Regions from separate parts of the Thalassospira marina genome, predicted to be linked through region 1. Evidence: predicted binding sites of a transcription regulator. Region 1 holds the regulator's gene; each other region holds the start of a gene.
The links. The regulator LexA, encoded in region 1, represses DNA repair genes until DNA is damaged. The targets are predictions, from matches to a motif close to ATGTTCTANTTTGGTTC.

Region 1 (4,210 bases):
AAGGCAAAGCTGTTTCCCTTAAGTGTGCCGGAAACGCCAGGCGACCCGGATTTCGCCCGGAACCTCTATTTCGATGGCATTGGTGCCACGGGTTTCGCCCTTGGACAGAGTTTTCAGATCATCCCGGCCCATGATGCGACGTTGGGTGAGTATTTGTCTGGTCTGGTTGAAAATACACGATTGACGATTATGACGCAGATTAATGCCGGGCTGGAGCCGGTAAAGGCCGGTTTGACCAATGCCATCCTGGTCGGCGAGCGCGGCGGCGTGCCGCCGGATCTGGCAGAGGATTTGCGAAAATCAGGGCTGGCCCATTTGCTGGCAATATCCGGGCTGCATATGGGGCTGTTATGTGGCGTGGTGTTTTTTGTGGTCCGGTTTGGTTTGGCCTTGGTCCCATCCATTGCCTTACGGCACCCCATTAAAAAATGGGCAGCCGTTGCGGGCTTTGTCATTGGGGCATTGTATCTGCTGTTGTCAGGGGCGACGGTACCAACCCAGCGTGCCTTTGTGATGACTGCGATTGTTCTGTTTGCCGTTCTTATGGACCGGCGCGCCATTTCGCTTCGCCTGGTCGCGATTGCCGCCATTACGGTGATGGTGTTGCGGCCTGATGCCATTTTAGGGGCCAGCTTTCAGCTTTCTTTTGCTGCGGTCACCGTGCTGGTGGCGTTTTATCAGGGGCGTGGGGCGCTTTTAATCGCCGGGCAGCGTGATTTGCCGCTGTGGCAGCGGGCAGGGCGCTATCTTTTTGTTTTGCTGGTCACCGGGGTCATGGTGACGGCGGTAACAGCCCCTATTATCGGGTTTCATTTTGGGCGGATTTCGTTTTTGGGTGTGATTTCAAACCTGGTTGCGATTCCCCTGATGGCATTCTGGATTATGCCGTGTGTTGTCGCAGTGCTGGTTTTGCTGCCTTTTGGCCTGCAGGCTGCGGCCCTTGCCGTGCTTTCCCCCGGACTGGATATGTTGATTGGTTTGGCGCACTTTATAGCCGGGCAGGATTGGGGGCTTTGGCATATTGCGCAGCCATCGGCCTTGGCTGTTATTTGTGCTCTGCTGGCATTGTTATGGGTGCTGATCTGGCAGCGCCGCGTGCTATGGCCAATTGCAATTGTGCCAATGGGGGCCGCCGTCATTTTTGTCATTACGGCGAAAACGCCAGATCTGCTCATTGGCGGGGATCAAAAAGATTGGGCATTGGTAAGGGATGACAATGACGGGCTGACATTTAACAGCCGTGCCAGCAGCTTTCACCGCGATATCTGGAATGCACGTTTTGGCACAGGTTTTGATGCCAAAATCAGTGCCGATCAGCGTTGTGAATTTGAAAGGTGCTGGCTTAAAAAGAATGGAAAAGTAATTGTAATTTCAGAAAAAATTTCTGATCCATTTTATCTTTGTCGTCATGCCGACGTGATTGTGACCCTGAAACAGGATTTCCCGAAACATGTGCGCAAATCATGCACCCGATCACCGCTTGTGATTGATGATGATGTTTTGTGGTGGCAGGGTGGTGTTGCCGTTTATCTGGAAAACGGGCAGGCACCAGCGCATTATGAAACGGTACGGCAGACCAGCGGTAATTGGCCCTGGATTGTGATTGGCGGTCGCTGATCTGCCCGAAAGGTGTGGTTAATACTGGCGCAACAGGCCAATAAGCCGGCCCTGGATTTGAACACGTTCAGGCGGCAGGGCGCGGGTTTCGTAACGGGCATTGGCCGGTTCCAGCAACACCTGGCCCAGACCCCGCTTGATACGTTTCAGGGTTGCTTCGCTGTCATCGACAAGGGCAACAACAATGGTGCCGTCATTGGCATGTTCGCAACGCTGGATCAAAACCGTATCGCCATCAAGAATACCGGCTTCGATCATTGAATCGCCCGAAACCTCAAGCGCGTAATGTTCACCCGTGCCCAGAAGGGCCGCAGGCACCTGTACATGGGTGCTTTGGTCACGCAGGGCTTCAATTGGTGTACCTGCTGCAATCCGGCCATAAAGGGGCAGGGAAACGCTTTCCTGAATTTCGGAAAAGGCCGATGGCACCATGGCCGGACGATGGGTTGTTTTCCGCGCCGATGAAATGGGCGTGACCCGTGCGCTGCTGGGCGTTGCCGGTGCTTCATCCTCGTTATTGTCGGGAAGACGCAACACTTCAAGGGCGCGGGCCCGGTGCGCAAGGCGGCGAATGAAGCCGCGTTCTTCAAGGCCGGTAATCAGGCGATGGATGCCCGATTTGGATTTAAGGTTCAACGCTTCCTTCATTTCGTCGAATGAAGGTGAAATACCGTGATCGCGAAGGTGATTGTCGATATAGACCAGCAATTCATATTGCTTGCGCGTCAGCATGGCATTTTCCCAAACCCAAATAAGAACAAATCGAATACATTAATGTTCTACTTTGGTTCTGATCGTCGGTCAAGCGTCTTGCAAGGGGGAAGGACACCAAAAACGTGTCTGTTTTGCACCGAACACTGATCAGGCATGCGCATTGTTGGAATGCCGACAGGAATTTGATCAGCGCATTTCATGATGAATAAACGGCGTTTTGGGGCCAGGAAAATTGCCCGCAATTGTGTTAATCGGCAACGAAAGTGCCTGATTTTCCGCCTTCTTTATAAACGACGCGGATATCCGTAAGCTGCATGGTCTTATCAACGGCCTTGCACATGTCAAAAACTGTCAGCGCCGTAACCGATACTGCCGTCAGGGCTTCCATCTCTACCCCGGTTTTGCCCGATGTTTTGCAGGTAGCGGTGATTTCAACGGCTGGTTCGTTTTCAGCCAGCGTCAGCGTGACCGATACCGAGTCAAGAGGCAGGGGATGGCAAAGGGGAATCAGGTCCGAGGTGCGCTTTGCGCCCATAATGCCCGCCAGTTGCGAAATGGCCAGAACGTCACCTTTTTTATGACCATGGTTTGCAATCAGTTCTGCCGTGGCGGGTTGCATCATCACACGGCCTTTGGCCGTTGCGGTGCGCGTCGTTACGGCTTTGGCTGATACATCAACCATCACGGCGTTACCGCCTTCGTCAAAATGGGTCAGTTTGCTGGTCATTATCGCATCCGGTTTCGGCAGATCAGGGTAGATCAGATCAGGTCAAGAATCGTGGGGTCAGATCGCACAATCCGTCAGGCGGGTTTAGCCAACAGGGTGCGTGTTGCTGCCTCAACGTCATCCTGGCGCATCAGGCTTTCACCAATCAGGAAGCATTTTGCACCAACCTTGCCCATGCGTTCGAGATCGGCCGGGGTGAAAATGCCGCTTTCCGCGACCAGCAAACGATCATCGTCAACCATTGCTGCAAGCTGTTCGGTCGTTGTCAGTGAAACTTCCAAAGTCTTTAGATTTCGGTTGTTTATGCCGATCAGCTTTGATTTCAGTTTAAGCGCGCGCTCAAGTTCCGGTGCGTTATGCACCTCGACCAGAACATCCATACCCAGCTCATGGGCGAGGGATTCCAGCTCTGCTGCCTGACTGTCTTCAAGGGCGGCCATGATCAGTAAGATGCAGTCCGCACCAAGCGCGCGGGCTTCGGTCACCTGATAGGGGTCAATCATGAAATCCTTGCGCAATACTGGCAGGTCAACCGCGGCACGCGCCGCCACCAGATAGGAATCGTCACCCTGAAAATAGGGAATATCGGTAAGAACCGAAAGGCAGCTTGCCCCACCAGCCTGGTAGGCCTGTGCCAGTGCAGGCGGGTTGAAATCAGCCCGGATCAGTCCCTTTGATGGCGATGCCTTTTTGATTTCGGCAATCAGCCCATAGCGGCCAGCGGCAATTGATTTTTCAAGTGACGCGATAAAACCACGCGGAGCAGACTGCGCTGCCGCCGCAGCAGAAAGCTCTGCCAGCGATTTACGGGCTTTGCAGGCGCTGACATGATCGCGTTTGTCGTTGCAGATTTTTTCAAGAACGTCGCTCATGCCGCGTTTCCTTCATTCGAGATTACCACCAACTGTTCGAGTGTTTTGGCAGCACTACCATTGTCAATCGCGGTTTCGCACCGGCCAATACCATCGGCAATATCTTTGGCAACCCCGGTTACCACAAGGGCGGCGGCAGCATTAAGCAGAACAATATCGCGATAGGCGCTTTTTTTGCCAGCCAGCAATTCCTGGATCGCCGTGGCGTTGGTGTGCGCATCGCCGCCTTTCAGTTCATCAATCGTGGACAGGGCGATACCGTAATCCTGCGGATTGATTT
Region 2 (4,210 bases), 180 kb from region 1:
ACCAAACGTTTTGTTCTGGGCGGCGAAGAAATTATTGCCATTGATGGCCGTTGTGCACTTGCCGACGGCACCCTTGCCGGGTCGGACCTTGATATGATTTCGGCAGTGAAAAACAGCGTTGAGATGATTGGCGTTGATCTGGGCGAAGCGCTGCGCATGGCCTCGCTTTATCCGGCGGCATTTTTGAAACTTGATGACAGAAAAGGCAAAATCATGCCGGGTTTTGATGCCGATATGGTCCTGTTTGATCCCCAAACATTTCAGGTAAAACACACCTGGATTTCAGGTATTTAAGATAAACACCTTATCTGAAACCTTACATCAAAGGAGACATCCCAATGACGTCGAAACCCGTACGCATCCTTGTCGTCGGACTGGGCAATATGGGGATGTCCCATGCCAAGGCATACCATGCCCTGGAAGGGTTTGAGATTGTTGGGCTATGTACCCGTTCACCCATCGCACCGGGCACCCTGCCAGAAGGATTTGAATCCTACCCGCAATTTACCGATTACGAAGCCGCCCTTGCCCAAACCGGGCCTGATGCGGTTTCGATCAACACCTATACAGAAACCCATGCAAATTACGCCATTGCCGCCTTTGAAGCAGGTGCGCATGTCTTTATCGAAAAGCCGCTTGCCGCCACCGTGGTCGATGCCGAACGCGTCATTGAAAGTGCGCAGAAGCATGGCCGTAAACTGGTGATCGGCTATATCCTGCGCCATCACCCGTCGTGGGAAAAGTTTGTCGAACTGGCAAAGACACTTGGCAAGCCGCTGGTGATGCGAATGAACTTGAACCAGCAAAGCAGCGGCGAATTTTGGGAAACGCATAAACGGCTGTTAAACAGCGTGTCGCCGATTGTTGATTGTGGTGTGCATTACCTTGATATGATGTGCCTGATGACAGCGGCAAAGCCGATTTCGGTTCATGCAATGGGGGTGCGTCTGTCGCCCGATGTTGCAGAGGACATGTATAATTACGGGCAATTGCAGGTCCGGTTTGATGATGGGTCGATTGGCTGGTACGAAGCGGGCTGGGGGCCCATGATCAGCGAAACGGCATTTTTCGTTAAGGATGTCATCGGACCCAAAGGGTCGGTATCAATCACAGATGTAGAAGAAAAAGGCGCCGGATCGGCCGATATCGACACACATACCAAGACGAATGCCTTAAAATTACATCATGCTGCCACAGATAGGCACGGAAAATTTTCACATTCGGACGAAATCATCAGAACCGATGACGAGCCCGATCATGATGGCCTGTGTCTGCGTGAACAGCAGTTTTTCCTAAAGTCTATTACGGAAAATCTTGACCTTACGCAGCATATGACGGATGCATTGGGCTCCTTACGGATCGCCCTTGCTGCGGATCAATCGGTTCGCACGGGGAATATTATAATGCTCTGACCCCCAGGAGGAGTACCCACATGCCTTCCGTTAAACCCGGTGTTGTAACCGGTGCTGCCTATCGTGAACTCGTTGCTGCCTGCAAGCAGGACGGTTACGCTCTACCCGCAGTTAATATTACCACGTCGAGCACGCTGAACGCTGCCCTTGAAGCTGCTGCCAATGCCGGTTCTGACATCATCATTCAGCTTTCGAATGGTGGTGCACAGTTCTTTGCCGGCAAGGGCATCAAGGATGCCAATGCTGCTCGCGTTATTGGCGCTGTTTCCGCCGCCCGCCATACCCAGCTTCTGGCTGAATATTATGGCGTCGCCGTAGTTCTGCATACCGATCATGCCAACCGGAAATTTGTTCCGTGGGTCGATGGTATGCTGAGCTGGGGTGAAAAAGCTTACAAGGAAACCGGCAAGCCTTTGTTCAGCTCGCATATGCTTGATCTTTCGGAAGAACCGCTCGAAGAAAATCTGGCAACCTGCGAGGAATTTCTGAAACGTCTTTCCGCCGTCGATATGAGCCTGGAAATCGAACTGGGCGTTACCGGTGGCGAAGAAGACGGTATTGGCAAGGAACTCGATACCACTCAGGACGATATCGACCCGCGCCTTTATACCCGTCCGGAAGAAGTCGAAGAAGCCTATCGCCGCCTGAAACCGCTGGGGCATTTCTCGGTTGCGGCGGCATTTGGCAACGTGCACGGCGTTTACAAGCCGGGCAATGTTAAACTGCGCCCGGAAATCCTTCTGGAATCGCAGAAATACGTTGCTGATAAACATGGCCTTGATGGCTTCCCGCTTGATTTCGTTTTCCACGGTGGTTCCGGCTCGGAAAAAGAGAAAATCGAGGAAGCTGTTGGCTACGGCGTTTTCAAAATGAATATCGATACTGACACCCAATTTGCCTATGCGACAGCCGTTGGCAAATATGTCGAAGAAAACGACCGTGCCTTCAAATACCAGGTCGATCCCGAAGACGACAAACCGTACAAAAAGCAGTACGACCCGCGCGTCTGGGTTCGTGAAGCCGAACTTTCCATGGCAGCCCGCCTTGAAGAAGCTTTCAAGGATCTGGGTGCCACCGGCAAGTCGATTGCCAAGGGTTAATCCCCTGCCTGATTTTGCAAAACCCGCCAGGTCATTCTGGCGGGTTTTCTTTTGCGCCAATTCCCCTCCACTACCTTTCCAGGCTTTGTCATTTTTCCTGCTGACAAATCCTGACAGGAACTGTCAGGGGCGCACTTGCGTATAATCACTGGCTCCTCTATACATTGCCCGAACAATTCAGGAACAAAAGGCCGGACATGCTGACAAAAATTTCGGTTCGCGGTGCGAAAGAACACAATCTGCAGAACATTGATGTCGAACTGCCCCGCGATTCCCTTGTGGTGATTACCGGCCTGTCGGGTTCGGGCAAAAGTTCGCTGGCATTTGATACCATCTATGCCGAAGGTCAGCGCCGTTATGTCGAAAGCCTGTCGGCCTATGCGCGCCAGTTCCTTGAAATGATGCAAAAGCCGGATGTCGAATATATCGACGGTCTGTCGCCCGCCATTTCGATTGAACAGAAAACCACATCGCGCAATCCGCGCTCGACCGTTGGTACTGTTACCGAGATTTACGATTATATGCGCCTTCTTTGGGCGCGTGTGGGCATCCCCTATTCCCCGGCAACCGGCCTTCCCATTGTCAGCCAGACTGTATCGCAAATGGTTGACCGCGTGATGGAAATGGAAGAAGGCACACGCCTTTACCTGCTGGCGCCCATCGTACGTGGCCGCAAGGGCGAATATAAAAAGGAATTGAAGGACCTTCGCGCACGTGGTTTTCAGCGTGTGAAAATCGATGGCGAAATGTATGACATCGACGAAGCCCCCGACCTAAACAAAAAGCTGAAACACGATATTTCCGTCGTCGTCGACCGCCTTGTAGTCAAGGACGGCATCCAGACGCGTCTTGCCGACAGCTTTGAAACTGCACTGGAATTGACCGACGGTATCGTATTTGCCGAAGATGCCCGTTCCGGTGACAGCACGCTTTTTTCAGCAAAATTTGCCTGCCCGGTTTCGGGTTTCACCATCGAAGAAATTGAACCGCGCCTGTTTTCGTTCAACAACCCGTTTGGCGCCTGCCCGGTTTGTGATGGCCTTGGCACACAAATGGAATTCGACCCCGAACTGGTGGTGCCCGATACCAGCAAAACGCTGGATGACGGTGCAATTGCCCCATGGGCAAGCAGCACGTCGAAATATTACCTGCAAACGCTGCGCGCCATTGCCAAGCATTTTGGCTTCAAAACCAACGTAGCGTGGGACAAACTGCCGGAAAAAGCCAAGCACATTATTTTGCATGGTTCGGGCGAGGAAGAAGTGACTGTCACCTATGATGACGGTTCGCGCAGCTATAAGGTAACACGCCCCTTTGAAGGGGTTATTCCCAACATGTCGCGTCGCTGGCGCGAAACCGACAGCCAGTGGGCCCGCGATGAACTGGCAAAATATCAGACCGTTTCCGATTGTGACGCCTGCCATGGGCATCGCCTGAAGCCGGAAGCCCTGGCGGTCAAGGTTGATAAATGCACCATATCCGAAATCACCGCCCTTTCAATTGGCAAGGCGGTTGAATGGTTTGCATCCCTTGAGCCGAAACTGGATGAAAAACAGACCGAAATTGCCCGTCGTATTCTGCGCGAGATTAATGATCGCCTGAAATTCCTGAGCGATGTGGGACTGGATTATCTTTCCATGTCGCGTACATCGGGCACGCTTTCGGGTGGGGAAAGCCAGCGTATTCGCCTGGCATCGC
Region 3 (4,210 bases), 1.1 Mb from region 1:
AGATGTCGCTAAAGGGTAACGTGACGCATGCGACATATCTTGGTAGCGCCATGCATTACACCGTGCAGTGCGATGTGGGTGAACTGTTTGTGATTGATGGACGGATCGATGCGCCGATCCGGGCGGGCAGCGAGGTTGGTATCGGCTTTGCTGCACGTGGTCTTGCGCTTGTGTCGGGTCAGTGACCCGCAAATAGAAAAGGAAAAAGGACATGGCAGAAGCGAAAGATGCGGTAACGGCGGCGATTGGCAGTGGTGACATTGCGGCGCGATTTGAACATGCCATTGCGGTGGTACGCGAAGCAGGCCGGGTGGCGATGGATTATTATCGCCGGGTGGATGAACTGGTTGTTGAAAGCAAGGCCAACCCGCTTGATGTGGTCAGCATTGCCGATAAAGAGGTTGAAGCGGTTATCCGTCGCGAGATTGCGGCGAAATTTCCCGACGATGGGTATCTCGGCGAGGAAATGGGCATTGATCGCGGCAAAAATGACTGCCTGTGGGTGATTGACCCGATTGATGGCACGGCGTGTTTTGTCAATAAAATGCCGACCTGGGTGATTTCGGTGGCCCTTATGGTGGGGAACGAGGCGGTTATTGGCCTGATTTACGAACCCAATGGCGACGAGCTGTTTGCCGCCTGCATCGGCAAGGGGGCCACGGTTAATGGCAAGCCGATTGCCGCCAGCCAGGTTGATAATGTCAATGCCGGGGTGATGGGTGTTGGCATGTCGCACCGGGTGGAAAGTGCCGCGCTGGTGCCGTTTATCGCCGACCTTCTGGACCGCGAGGGGATGTTTATTCGCAATGGTTCCTGTGCGCTGATGATGGCCTATGCAGCGTCAGGCAGGCTGATTGGCTATTTTGAGCCGCATATCAACCCGTGGGACTGCATGGCGGGCATTGTTTTGATGCGCGAAGCGGGGGGCTGGTGCAATGGCTTTCTCGATGCCCCCAATGTGCTGGAAGACGGCGCTCCTATTCTGGTCGCAGGGCCAAAGGTGGCGGATGTGCTTTCGGAGATGACCGGGGTGAAGTAACGGCTTTCGCCATTCTGCTTTGTTGAAAACCGGCATGAAAATTGCCGGTTTTTGCCGTTTAAAAATGCGTTATTTTTGCAGAAATCCGGCTGTTTCTGACGCGAAAATGCCGGTTTTTAACCCGGAAAAATCCCGCAACATATTGAATGTGCTGCGGGAGTTGGTGTTCCTATTGTAGCAGGTTCGATTTTAGAGGGTAGCTACAACGCTTTCGATCAGTTCAACCAGCAGCTTGTTATTGTAGCAGGTTCGATTTTAGAGGTGCAGGATTTTACTGACTGCACCACAGAATTCTGGCGATCCAGTCGAGGTTTTGGGCGTCGATATAGCGGTCTTCGTAATCCGGGTTCAGGGATTTGAGTTCCAGGCCCATTGCGCCGCGGCGCACCAGTTCCTTGGCCATTACCTCGCCCTCGCGGGTTTTGACGACAACGCGGTCGCGTGGGCGGATGTTGGATGCCGGGGAAACGATGATGAGATCGCCATCACGAAAGACGGGGGACATCGAGTCCCCGGAAATGCGCAGCCCATAGGCGGTGGGGTCGTGCAGGGCGGGGAAGGTGATGTCTTCCCAGGCGCCGCCAACGGGGTAGCCTGCATCATCAAAAAAGCCGCGATTGCCAGCCTGGGCAAAGCCGATGACCGGCACACGCCCGGCGGCATTGCCGTCCATTAATTCGGAAAATTCCCGGAAGGTGACATTTGCCGCCGAAAGGACCTTGGCGATGCTTTCGGTTGAGGGCCAGCGGGGCTTGCCCGTGGCGGTATTGCGTTTTGACCTGTTGAATGTGGTGGGGTCGAGCTGTGCCAGCCGGGCAAGGCCGGAGGGCGACAGGCCCTTTTCCTCGGCAATTTTGTCGAGGGCGGCCCAGATTAGGTCATGTCTGATCATGGTTTCAGTCTAGCAGGGTTGATAACGGACAGGACAGGGAATTTATTCCTTTCCTGCCAGTGAGAACAAAATAGGAAAATAGTCCTTTACAATGAGAACAAAAAAGGACTAAAAGCTGAGTGTCAGCGGGAGATTTGCATCCGGGGGTAAGTGCCCGGCGGTGCAAAATGGTGGTCCGTGATGACTGGCTCCTTTCAATAATTGTCATGCCCGATTTTTACAGACGCGGCACCGGGTGGTGCGGTGACGCCCGAATTGCGTCTGGCCGGTGGTTTTGGCTTTGGTGCGTGATGACATCATGCCGGGTTTCGGCGGCATGACAGTGGCAGCAAAGGGGCGAAGGGTTGGCAGGGCAGAACCCCTGCCAGATGCAGCAAAAATGTGATCAGGAGGGCGAAATGACACAGCAAAGACTTTTCCCCAAACCGTTGCGCGACGGGGAGGTGACCCTGTTTGCCAGTGCAGAACAGGCGTGGTTCTGGTTTGTGCGCTGCGAGGTCGCACGGATTGAGGGCGCGCGCGTGGTGGCGGATGCGGGCGAGGTAACACGGCCCTGTGACCCCGACGATATTTATAATGCCGTCATGCGGTTACGGCGTGGCGGGATGATTGGCCAGGCGCATTTGCAGGTGCTGGAATATTACGGCCTGCTGGAACGATTGCCCGACCGGCGGGTGAGTGAGGAAATCCGAAAGGCCGATTTGTGGGGGGAAGCAATGCAGGCCTTAACGCAGGTTTTGATCCAGCGCGGGATTGTAGACCCGGACAGCCCCGAAAACCCGCTGGAAATGGCTGACGAGGGGGATTGCGATTATGAAATGCAGGGGGATTTGTCGCCATGCGGGCTTTAGGGGAGATGTGGGGCTATGCAGGGATAGCGGCCGCACTGCGCCTTAACTGGCTGGGGGCAGCAGGTGCTGGTTCCGGGCGGGCCGAGCCGAGGCAAGTGCAGGCGGATATTGCGCCTTTTATGCGGTATGGCGAGGGTGAAGATATGGTTTCAGAATATCGGTCTCCGGCAATTGGGGCGATTGGGGCGATTGCGGTGAATGATGCGACGTTTGGCACGGTTCGCCGGGCGGAAGATATATATGCGGATCAGCAAGGCGGGCGGCGTGCCCTGATTGTGTTTAGTGATGCGCCCGATAAATGGCTGTTGCGGGTTTTGCCATCGTCATTCCGGCATTGTTTTGCAGTGCTGGAAACCGGGCGGGAAGGAAGCTGGATTTATCTGAACCCGGCAAGCCATCAACTGGAATGCACGCTTTGGCAGTTTTCGGCATTGTTTGACCCGGCGGCATATTATCGGTCCCGCGGGCATCGCTGCCTGTGGGTGACTTTGCCCAAGGTGCGCGAGATGCGGCTTGGGATTGGCATGGCGAGCTGTGTTGGGGTGATCAAGCATTTGCTGGGGATATCGGCCTGGTGGGTGGTGACCCCGCTAGGGCTGTATCGCTATCTTGAGAGCAGATCAAAAATTTATCAAAAAAGTTCTTGATTTGTTCTTTTTTCTAGGCTATAAAACCTAAATCAACACCAGAAATGCGCCCGCTGCCGGAAACGGCGGCGGGTTTTTTGTTTTCCGGTTTTGACGGGGATTTGGTGGGGTGGGCGCACGGGCTTCGGCCTCGGCCTTGACCCTGACTTCGGCTTCGAATTGTGGTTCGGACTTGGGCTTCAACTTCTGAGAAGAGGTATCCATGGTCGGGTCGATCATTGGTTCTTTGGCGCGGTCGTAAAGTAACCCGGGAGGGGCGGCAGGGGTGGCAGGGCGCGGCGTGCCGGGATGGGGTGAGCGGGGCTGAGAGCCTTGGCGTGATGGGGACGAGGCATTCGGCAATGTGAATTGGTGGGGGTGCCGGGTTTGGGGCTTGGCCTGACGGTAAAGCGATGGGCAGACATTTGGGCAAAAGAGGTGGGCATGAGCGAACGGGTGGAAATGATGCCTGATATGTTGCGCAAGCGGTTTCGCGCGGCGTTGCAACGGCGTGAACACTGGCACCGGCACTGGCAGGAATGTTACGAATTTGCCCTGCCGCAGCGCCAGGAAAACGGCGTGGGGGCGGCCGGAGGAGGTGGGTTTTCTTATGGTGCTGGTGCTGGCGGTGGTTCGGGGGGAGCGGCCAATATTGGCAAAAAGCAGTTTGACCGGGTGTTTGATGCAACAGCGCCTGACGCGGTGGAGCAGCTTGCCGCAAGTTTGCTGGGGGAAGTGACCCCGCCATCGGGCGGGTGGTTTCAGATGGCGCCGGGCGATGCCGTGCCTGATGGGGCACAGG

Region 2: the regulator LexA is predicted to act here: its motif matches at 2,683-2,699, upstream of uvrA (excinuclease ABC subunit UvrA).
Region 3: the regulator LexA is predicted to act here: its motif matches at 1,995-2,011, upstream of CSC3H3_RS04750 (S24 family peptidase).

The regions. Positions count from the first base shown of each region.
Region 1 covers NZ_CP024199.1:2,209,720-2,213,929, reverse strand. The annotation lists gene CSC3H3_RS10130 (ComEC/Rec2 family competence protein) at 1-1,617, shown strand, start outside; gene lexA (transcriptional repressor LexA) at 1,636-2,349, opposite strand; gene moaC (cyclic pyranopterin monophosphate synthase MoaC) at 2,579-3,058, opposite strand; gene trpC (indole-3-glycerol phosphate synthase TrpC) at 3,133-3,930, opposite strand; gene trpD (anthranilate phosphoribosyltransferase) at 3,927-4,210, opposite strand, start outside.
Region 2 covers NZ_CP024199.1:2,029,489-2,033,698, reverse strand. The annotation lists gene nagA (N-acetylglucosamine-6-phosphate deacetylase) at 1-294, shown strand, start outside; gene CSC3H3_RS09275 (Gfo/Idh/MocA family protein) at 339-1,412, shown strand; gene fbaA (class II fructose-bisphosphate aldolase) at 1,433-2,512, shown strand; gene uvrA (excinuclease ABC subunit UvrA) at 2,710-4,210, shown strand, end outside.
Region 3 covers NZ_CP024199.1:1,075,154-1,079,363, forward strand. The annotation lists gene CSC3H3_RS04740 (ABC transporter ATP-binding protein) at 1-185, shown strand, start outside; gene CSC3H3_RS04745 (inositol monophosphatase family protein) at 212-1,039, shown strand; gene CSC3H3_RS04750 (S24 family peptidase) at 1,311-1,931, opposite strand; gene CSC3H3_RS04755 (hypothetical protein) at 2,330-2,782, shown strand; gene CSC3H3_RS04760 (hypothetical protein) at 2,770-3,429, shown strand; gene CSC3H3_RS04765 (hypothetical protein) at 3,457-3,648, opposite strand; gene CSC3H3_RS04770 (portal protein) at 3,853-4,210, shown strand, end outside.